DNA from 3 places in the Chelativorans sp. M5D2P16 genome. Region 3 is predicted to be linked to each of the others. Evidence: predicted binding sites of a transcription regulator. Region 3 holds the regulator's gene; each other region holds the start of a gene.
The links. The regulator LexA, encoded in region 3, represses DNA repair genes until DNA is damaged. The targets are predictions, from matches to a motif close to TGTTCNNNNTGTGTTCNG.
Positions count from the first base shown of each region.

Region 1: the regulator LexA is predicted to act here: its motif matches at 1,222-1,239, upstream of SIN08_RS03925 (single-stranded DNA-binding protein).
Region 2: the regulator LexA is predicted to act here: its motif matches at 951-968, upstream of SIN08_RS16900 (DNA recombination protein RmuC).

Region 1 is NZ_JAXQNM010000008.1:199,538-201,736, reverse strand. It holds gene rpsD (30S ribosomal protein S4) at 1-211, opposite strand, end outside; gene SIN08_RS03925 (single-stranded DNA-binding protein) at 554-1,039, opposite strand; gene SIN08_RS03920 (universal stress protein) at 1,428-1,841, opposite strand.
Region 2 is NZ_JAXQNM010000036.1:178,338-180,536, forward strand. It holds gene SIN08_RS16900 (DNA recombination protein RmuC) at 1-916, opposite strand, end outside; gene def (peptide deformylase) at 1,033-1,563, shown strand; gene fumC (class II fumarate hydratase) at 1,663-2,199, opposite strand, start outside.
Region 3 is NZ_JAXQNM010000023.1:170,354-172,552, reverse strand. It holds gene SIN08_RS10870 (ComEC/Rec2 family competence protein) at 1-912, shown strand, start outside; gene lexA (transcriptional repressor LexA) at 928-1,644, opposite strand; gene glp (gephyrin-like molybdotransferase Glp) at 1,742-2,199, opposite strand, start outside.

The sequences.
Region 1 (2,199 bases), on a different contig from region 3:
GGAACTGCTTCTCGGAGATGTCGCCGTAATGGCCCTTCAGCTTCTGCTTGGCCCGCAGCTGCTGGCCGTAGTCGGACAGCTTGCCCTTGCGACGCTGACCGTGCTGGCCGGGCCCGTATTCACGGCGGTTGACGGGGGATTTCGGCCGGCCCCAGATATTCTCGCCAAGACGGCGGTCGAGCTTGTATTTCGCGGATTGGCGTTTGCTCATCGCATTCCCTTTCAAACAAAGACACCCGGAACCGCATGTTCCAGGTGAAGGAAACGCGCCCTCCTCTGGCCTCCGTTTTCGAGGCCTGACAGGAAAGCCGCCCACGCATGGCAGCACTTCCACGGGACACGTCAAAAAGCGCGACAGCAAACCCGCCATCGCGCTTGGCGGCTCAATTAAGCGAGGAGAACGGCAAAGTCAACGTGTTTAAGCCATCTGCGGGGCGATCCGGCCCTGCGGCTTCGCCTTCTCCGGCCGGATATATGCAGAATTGCGCGCCTGCGGGACGTCAGCCCCGCCGGTCGCCTGCCACATAGCATGCCAAATCAGGCGCTCCACCCGTCAGAACGGGATCTCGTCGTCCAGGTCGCGCGAATAGTCGCCACCGCCGCCGGTGTTTTCGGCCGGGCCCGACTGGCCGAAATCGGAGCCGCGCCCGCCGCTGTAGCCGACCTGCCCCTCGCCGCCGCCCTGGCCGCGTGAATCCAGCATCTGCAGCTCGCCGCGGAACTTCTGCAGGACAACCTCGGTCGTATAGCGGTCCTGGCCGGACTGATCGGTCCATTTGCGGGTCTGGAGCTGCCCCTCGATGTAGACCTTCATACCCTTCTTCAGATACTGCTCCGCCACCTTGGCCAGGTTGTCGTTGAAGATCACGACGTTGTGCCACTCGGTGCGCTCGCGCCGCTCGCCGGTGTTCCGGTCGCGCCACGTCTCGGAGGTAGCGATCCGCATGTTGACCACCGGATCGCCGGAATTGAGCCGCCGGATTTCCGGATCGGCGCCCAGATTGCCGACCAGGATGACCTTGTTAACACTGCCCGCCATCACATCACTCCACATAATCGAAACTGCATGCGCCGCACCCGGCACCGCGCTGCACGGCGATCCGGCCCGACCGCCCGCCCGTCAAGCCGCCGCGACCTTAGCCGATACCCGGCCACGATGCGCGCGCCCAAGGGACGAGACAAACCGCCGTCCACAGCTCATTTGCAGTCTGCCACCTTATAAGTTCCTGCTTTGTTCCGTAACATATCCGCGCAATCCCCACAAGCGCATTGCTTACTTTGCACGCTGAGAAAGATGGCGAACGCTGGAGCGCGGGACGACCTTGCAGCCGAGGAGAACATCACCGGTTCCGCTCGCGGGTCGGAATACCTTCCTCCAGCACTTCGCGCCTTCCGAAAACCGATCTAGGCTTTCAGGCCCCGGTCCGCTAGCGCACGATGAAGACCGAGACAGTGGTGTGCGCGGCGAGATAGCCGGCGTTCGACGAGAAGACATGGTCCCAGAAGGTCGGCACGTGCGACGCCATCACCACGAGGTCGGCGCCGTGATCCTTGATCACCTTGCCCAGCACGTCATCCAGATCACGCACGGGATCATGGCTCTCGGCGACCTTCGTCTCGACCGACAGCCCGTGCTTCGCGCCCTGCTCGGCGGCGAAGCGCTCCAGCTTCTGAGCGAACTCGGCCTCGGAATGCGCCACACCGCTCGGCAGCGCCGTCGTCACGCCGACATAGCAGATGGAGGCGCCATAGTGTTTCGCAAGATCGGAGGAAACATCCAGAGCCCTTTGAAGCTTGTCCGCGTGCGCCAGATCGACCGGAACCAGAATTTTCTTGTACATCGCCGCGATCCTCCTTGAACTCTTCATTGCAACGGACTTCACCGGCGAAAGCCATTACGGCCCAACACGGGAAGCAATCATGCGCGTAACGCTGAAATCATTGAGATAGGGCAAGATTCATCGGTTTCACCTTGTCACCGACAATCTGGGCGCTCGCTTCCAGCTTACAGCGCCACGCCTCCGTTCACGCGTGGAAAGGCGCTGAACCGGTGAATCGACTTGGAACGGAAAAGCCCCGTCGCTGCCTGGTTCTCGAGCGCACGGGGCTATTACATTTTTGCCGGAACGCATCGCCGGCAACTTTCAGGGCGGTGCGAGACACGTCCTGTACTTAATCCAGTCAACTATATGGGTAGCA
Region 2 (2,199 bases), on a different contig from region 3:
GCAGCGACGGCGAGACAATGACGATGCGGGCACGGTGGGCCCGCTGCACCAGCGCCTCGAAATTCTCATGGATCTCCGCGAAGATCGACTCGGAGGGCACGAACATGAAAGCCGTGTCCTGGGTTTCGCCATTGATCAGATACCGTTCCGCGATCGCCTTGACGTGGGTTTCGATGTCACGGCGGAAAGCGGCTTCGGCCTGCCGGCGCCCCTCTTTGCCCTCCTCGCCTTCCGCTGCCTTGCGAATGGCGTTCCACGCCTCCAGCGGAAACTTGGCATCGATGACGAGCGAAGGCGCGCCGTTCGGCATCTTTACCACACAGTCGGGCCGGTTGCCGTTCGACAGGGTGGCCTGGAATTCGTAGGCGGAAGACGGCAGGCCGTCGGCGATGATCGCCTCCATGCGCGACTGGCCGAAGGCACCGCGGGTCTGCTTGTTGGACAGGATCTGCTGGAGCTGGACGACCTGGCCGGCGAGCGACTGGATGTTGTTCTGGGCAGTGTCGATGACGGCTAGGCGCTCCTGCAGCCTGGACAGGTTTTCATGGGTGGACTTCGTCTGCTCGGTGATCGACTGGCCGAGCCGCGAGGACATGCCGTCGAGCCGCTCCGAGAGCGTCTTCGTCAGTTCCGCCTGGCGCGACCCGAACACCTCGGCGATGGTGCCCATGCGGCCCTGAAGTTCCGCCTGCGCCTTCGTCAGTTCCGCCATGCGCGTCTCCGCCTCGCGCGCCCGCGCCGCCGCCTCCTCGGCGGCTTGCGCGCGCATGCGGCCCGTGCGCCAGAGCGCGAGAACGGTGCCGGCGGACAGAAGCACGAAAGCCGCGACGACAGTGACGAGCACGCCGCCCAGCGATATTTCCACCGTTCCGAGTTGCGCGACGGGCGTGGAGAAAAGCGAAGCCATTTCGTTCATGTCCGGCACTCTAGACGATTCGCACGCCCGCAATAAGACCAAAACGTGAACATATTCCGGTGAAACACGAAGTGTCCTATATTGACGCCTTCACCGGCACCGATTACCTGACGAACATGACGACCCGGCCACTCATCCTTCTTCCCGATCCGAAGCTGCGCGAGGTTTCCAAACCCGTCGAGCGCGTGGACGATGACCTGCGCAAATTCGCCGACGACATGCTGGAAACCATGTATGATGCGCCGGGTATCGGCCTGGCCGCCATTCAGGTAGGCGAACCGCGACGCCTGCTGGTGCTCGATGTGGCGGAGAAGGACGAGCCGCGCAATCCGCAGGTCTTCATCAATCCGGAGATCGTCGAGCGCTCGGACGTCCGCAACGTGCACGAGGAGGGCTGCCTTTCCATTCCCGATTACTATGCGGAAGTGGAACGCCCGGCCGAGGTCACGGTCGATTACGTCGACCTTGCCGGCAGGAAGCAGACGCTCAAGGCCGACGGCATCCTTGCCACCTGCCTCCAGCACGAGATCGATCATCTTAACGGCGTGCTGTTCATCGACTATCTGTCGAAGCTGAAGCGCGACATGGTGGTACGCAAGTTCAAGAAGCTCGCCCGCGAACGGGCGCCCGCGCGCATGGTGGGCTAGGCCTGTAGACGGCTATGGGGGCGGCCTTTGTCGTCGAGTATGTCACGAGCCTGAACCGTTCCGGTCAAAGCGAAGCCGCAGCCATGAAAGGCTCCGGAATCAAGCCGGTGAGATCATTTTCTCCGGGCGCACCAGCCGGTCGTAGTCCGCCTCCGAGACAAGGCCGCTCTTCAGCGCTTCCTCCCGCAGGGTGGTGCCGTTCCCGTGCGCGGTCTTGGCGATCTTGGCGGCATTGTCGTAGCCGATCGCCGGCGCGAGCGCCGTCACAAGCATCAAGGAGCGCTGCATCAGATCAGCGATCCGCTCCTCGTCCGCCTCGATGCCCTTGACGCAGTTGTCCGTGAAGGAGCGCATCCCGTCCGAAAGGATGCGGATCGATTGCAGGACGGCGTTGGCGATGACGGGCTTGAAGACGTTGAGCTCGAAATGGCCCTGGCTTGCGGCGACCGTGACGGTAGTCTGGTTGCCCATGACTTGGGTCGCCACCATCGTCAGCGCTTCCGCCTGGGTGGGATTGACCTTGCCGGGCATGATGGAGGAGCCGGGCTCGTTCTCCGGCAGTTTCAGTTCGCCGAGCCCCGAGCGCGGGCCGGAGCCCAGGAAGCGGATGTCGTTGGCGATCTTGAAGAGATCGGC
Region 3 (2,199 bases):
ACGGCCACCGCGATCTACGGCGTCTGGCATTTCCAGCGCGTGACCCCGCTGGCACTGCCGGCCAATCTGACGGCAATGCCGGTCGTATCCGTCTTCGCCATGCCCGCCGCGGTGCTGGCGATACTGTCCATGCCCTTCGGGCTCGATGGGATATTCCTGAAAGCGATGGGACAGGCGATCGCCGCCGTGGTGGCTATCGCCGAGTGGTTTTCGACCCATTCGCCTGTGGATGCCGTCGGCCTCATCCCGCTCACGGCCATGCTTTTCTTTACCGGTGCGCTGCTTGTCCTGGTGGTCTCGACCACGTGGCTGCGCCTGCTGGCGCTGCCGCTCGCCGCCGCCGGCGTGGTTTTTCTCGCCATGCGGCAATTGCCGCACGTCGTGATTACGGAAGATGCAACGCTCGTCGGTCTGTCCGGAGAAGGCGCCTTGCTCGCCGTGAACCGCACCCGCCCGAACGGCTTCACCATGGACGACTGGACGCGGGCACTGGCAGCTGGAACCGTCGTGAAGCCGACGAATGTAGAGACGGGTGCGCCGCAGCCGCAAAACGCGGAGAAGACGAGGTTTCATTGCGGTGAAGACCTGTGCCTCGCCCGCCACGAAAGCGATGCCCTAATAGCCCATGCCGCAACCCCCAAGGCCGCCCGTGCAGCCTGTGCCGGCGCCGACCTTGTCGTTCTCGATGATGCCGTGACGAGCGATCCTTGCGGCCCGGCACCAGCCGCAACCGTCGTCACCAAGCGCGATCTGGCGCATTACGGCAGTGCGGCGATCTTCTTCGAGGAAAATCCGAGCGCGGAAGGCAGCGGGAAAGCGCGGATAACCTTCGCAATCACCAAGCCGTGGCGGCCGTGGCACGCTCACCGTGCCTGGTCGCGGGCCGCCCGGGGGCTACCCCCACATCGCTGAAGACGGCCGTCCGCCTCAATAGCGCCGGATGAGGCCGACCAGCCGGCCCTGCACCTTCACCCGGTCGGGACCGAAAATGCGCGTCTCGTAGGCGGGATTGGCCGCTTCCAGTGCGATGGAAGCACCCTTGCGGCGGAAGCGCTTGAGCGTGGCTTCCTCCTCATCGACGAGGGCCACGACGATCTCGCCCGGATTGGCGGTCTGCGTCTCCCGGATGATGACCGTATCGCCGTCGAAGATGCCGGCCTCGATCATCGAATCGCCCTTGACCTCCAGTGCATAGTGCTCCCCGCCCGACAGCATGTCCGGCGGAACGCCCACCGAATGCGTCTGATGCTGAATGGCCTCGATGGGGACGCCGGCGGCGATGCGCCCCATGACGGGAACCGAAACGACGCTCACGCCGTCCTCGTCATTGTCGGCGGCCGGCTTGGTGGGCGCCGGGGCGTTGCGGCTCTGGCCACCTTCGATGACGCTGGGCGAGAACGTTCGCTGTCCGCCGAGGCCCGGGGCGATCGACTCGGGCAGGCGCAAGACCTCCATCGCGCGTGCGCGGTTGGGGAGGCGGCGGATGAAACCACGCTCCTCCAGGGCGGTGATCAGCCGATGAATGCCCGACTTCGAGGCAAGGTCCAGCGCCTCCTTCATCTCGTCGAAGGAAGGAGGAATGCCCGTCTCCTTGAGACGGTTGTGAATGAAAAGCAGCAGCTCGTGCTGTTTGCGCGTCAGCATCGGTTCCACCCCGGGAATCATCATAAACAAAACCAGAACATAAGGTAGACGTTCCAGTTGTGTTCCGCAAGGGTGAAAAATCAGCGTTACCTTCCGGTTAACGCAGCATCAGAACCTGGCAGGGCTCACCCGCCTCGCTCGCGCGGGCGCCGGGCTCACGCAGAATGAGCGCGTTGGCGTCGGCAAGCGTGGTCAGCATGGAGGAATCCTGAACCGTGAAGGGCGTGGCAACGAGCCCGCGCGGACCGTTCTCGACGCGCGCACGCACATAATCGCGGCGCTCATCGTTTGCCTTCATCGGCGCGGCCAGCTCGGCCGCACGCAGATCCGGTGCGAAGGAGCGGCCGCAAAGCCCGGCGATGAGCGGGCGCAGGAAGAGATGCGCGCAGACGAGGCTGGAGACGGGATTGCCGGGCAATCCCAGGACGCGGCTTCCCTGCAGGCGGCCGAATATCAGCGGCTTGCCGGGCCGCATGGCGATCCTCCAGAAAGCGAGTTCCATACCTTGTGCCGTCAGCACCTCGCGCACGAGGTCGTGCGCACCCACGGAAACCC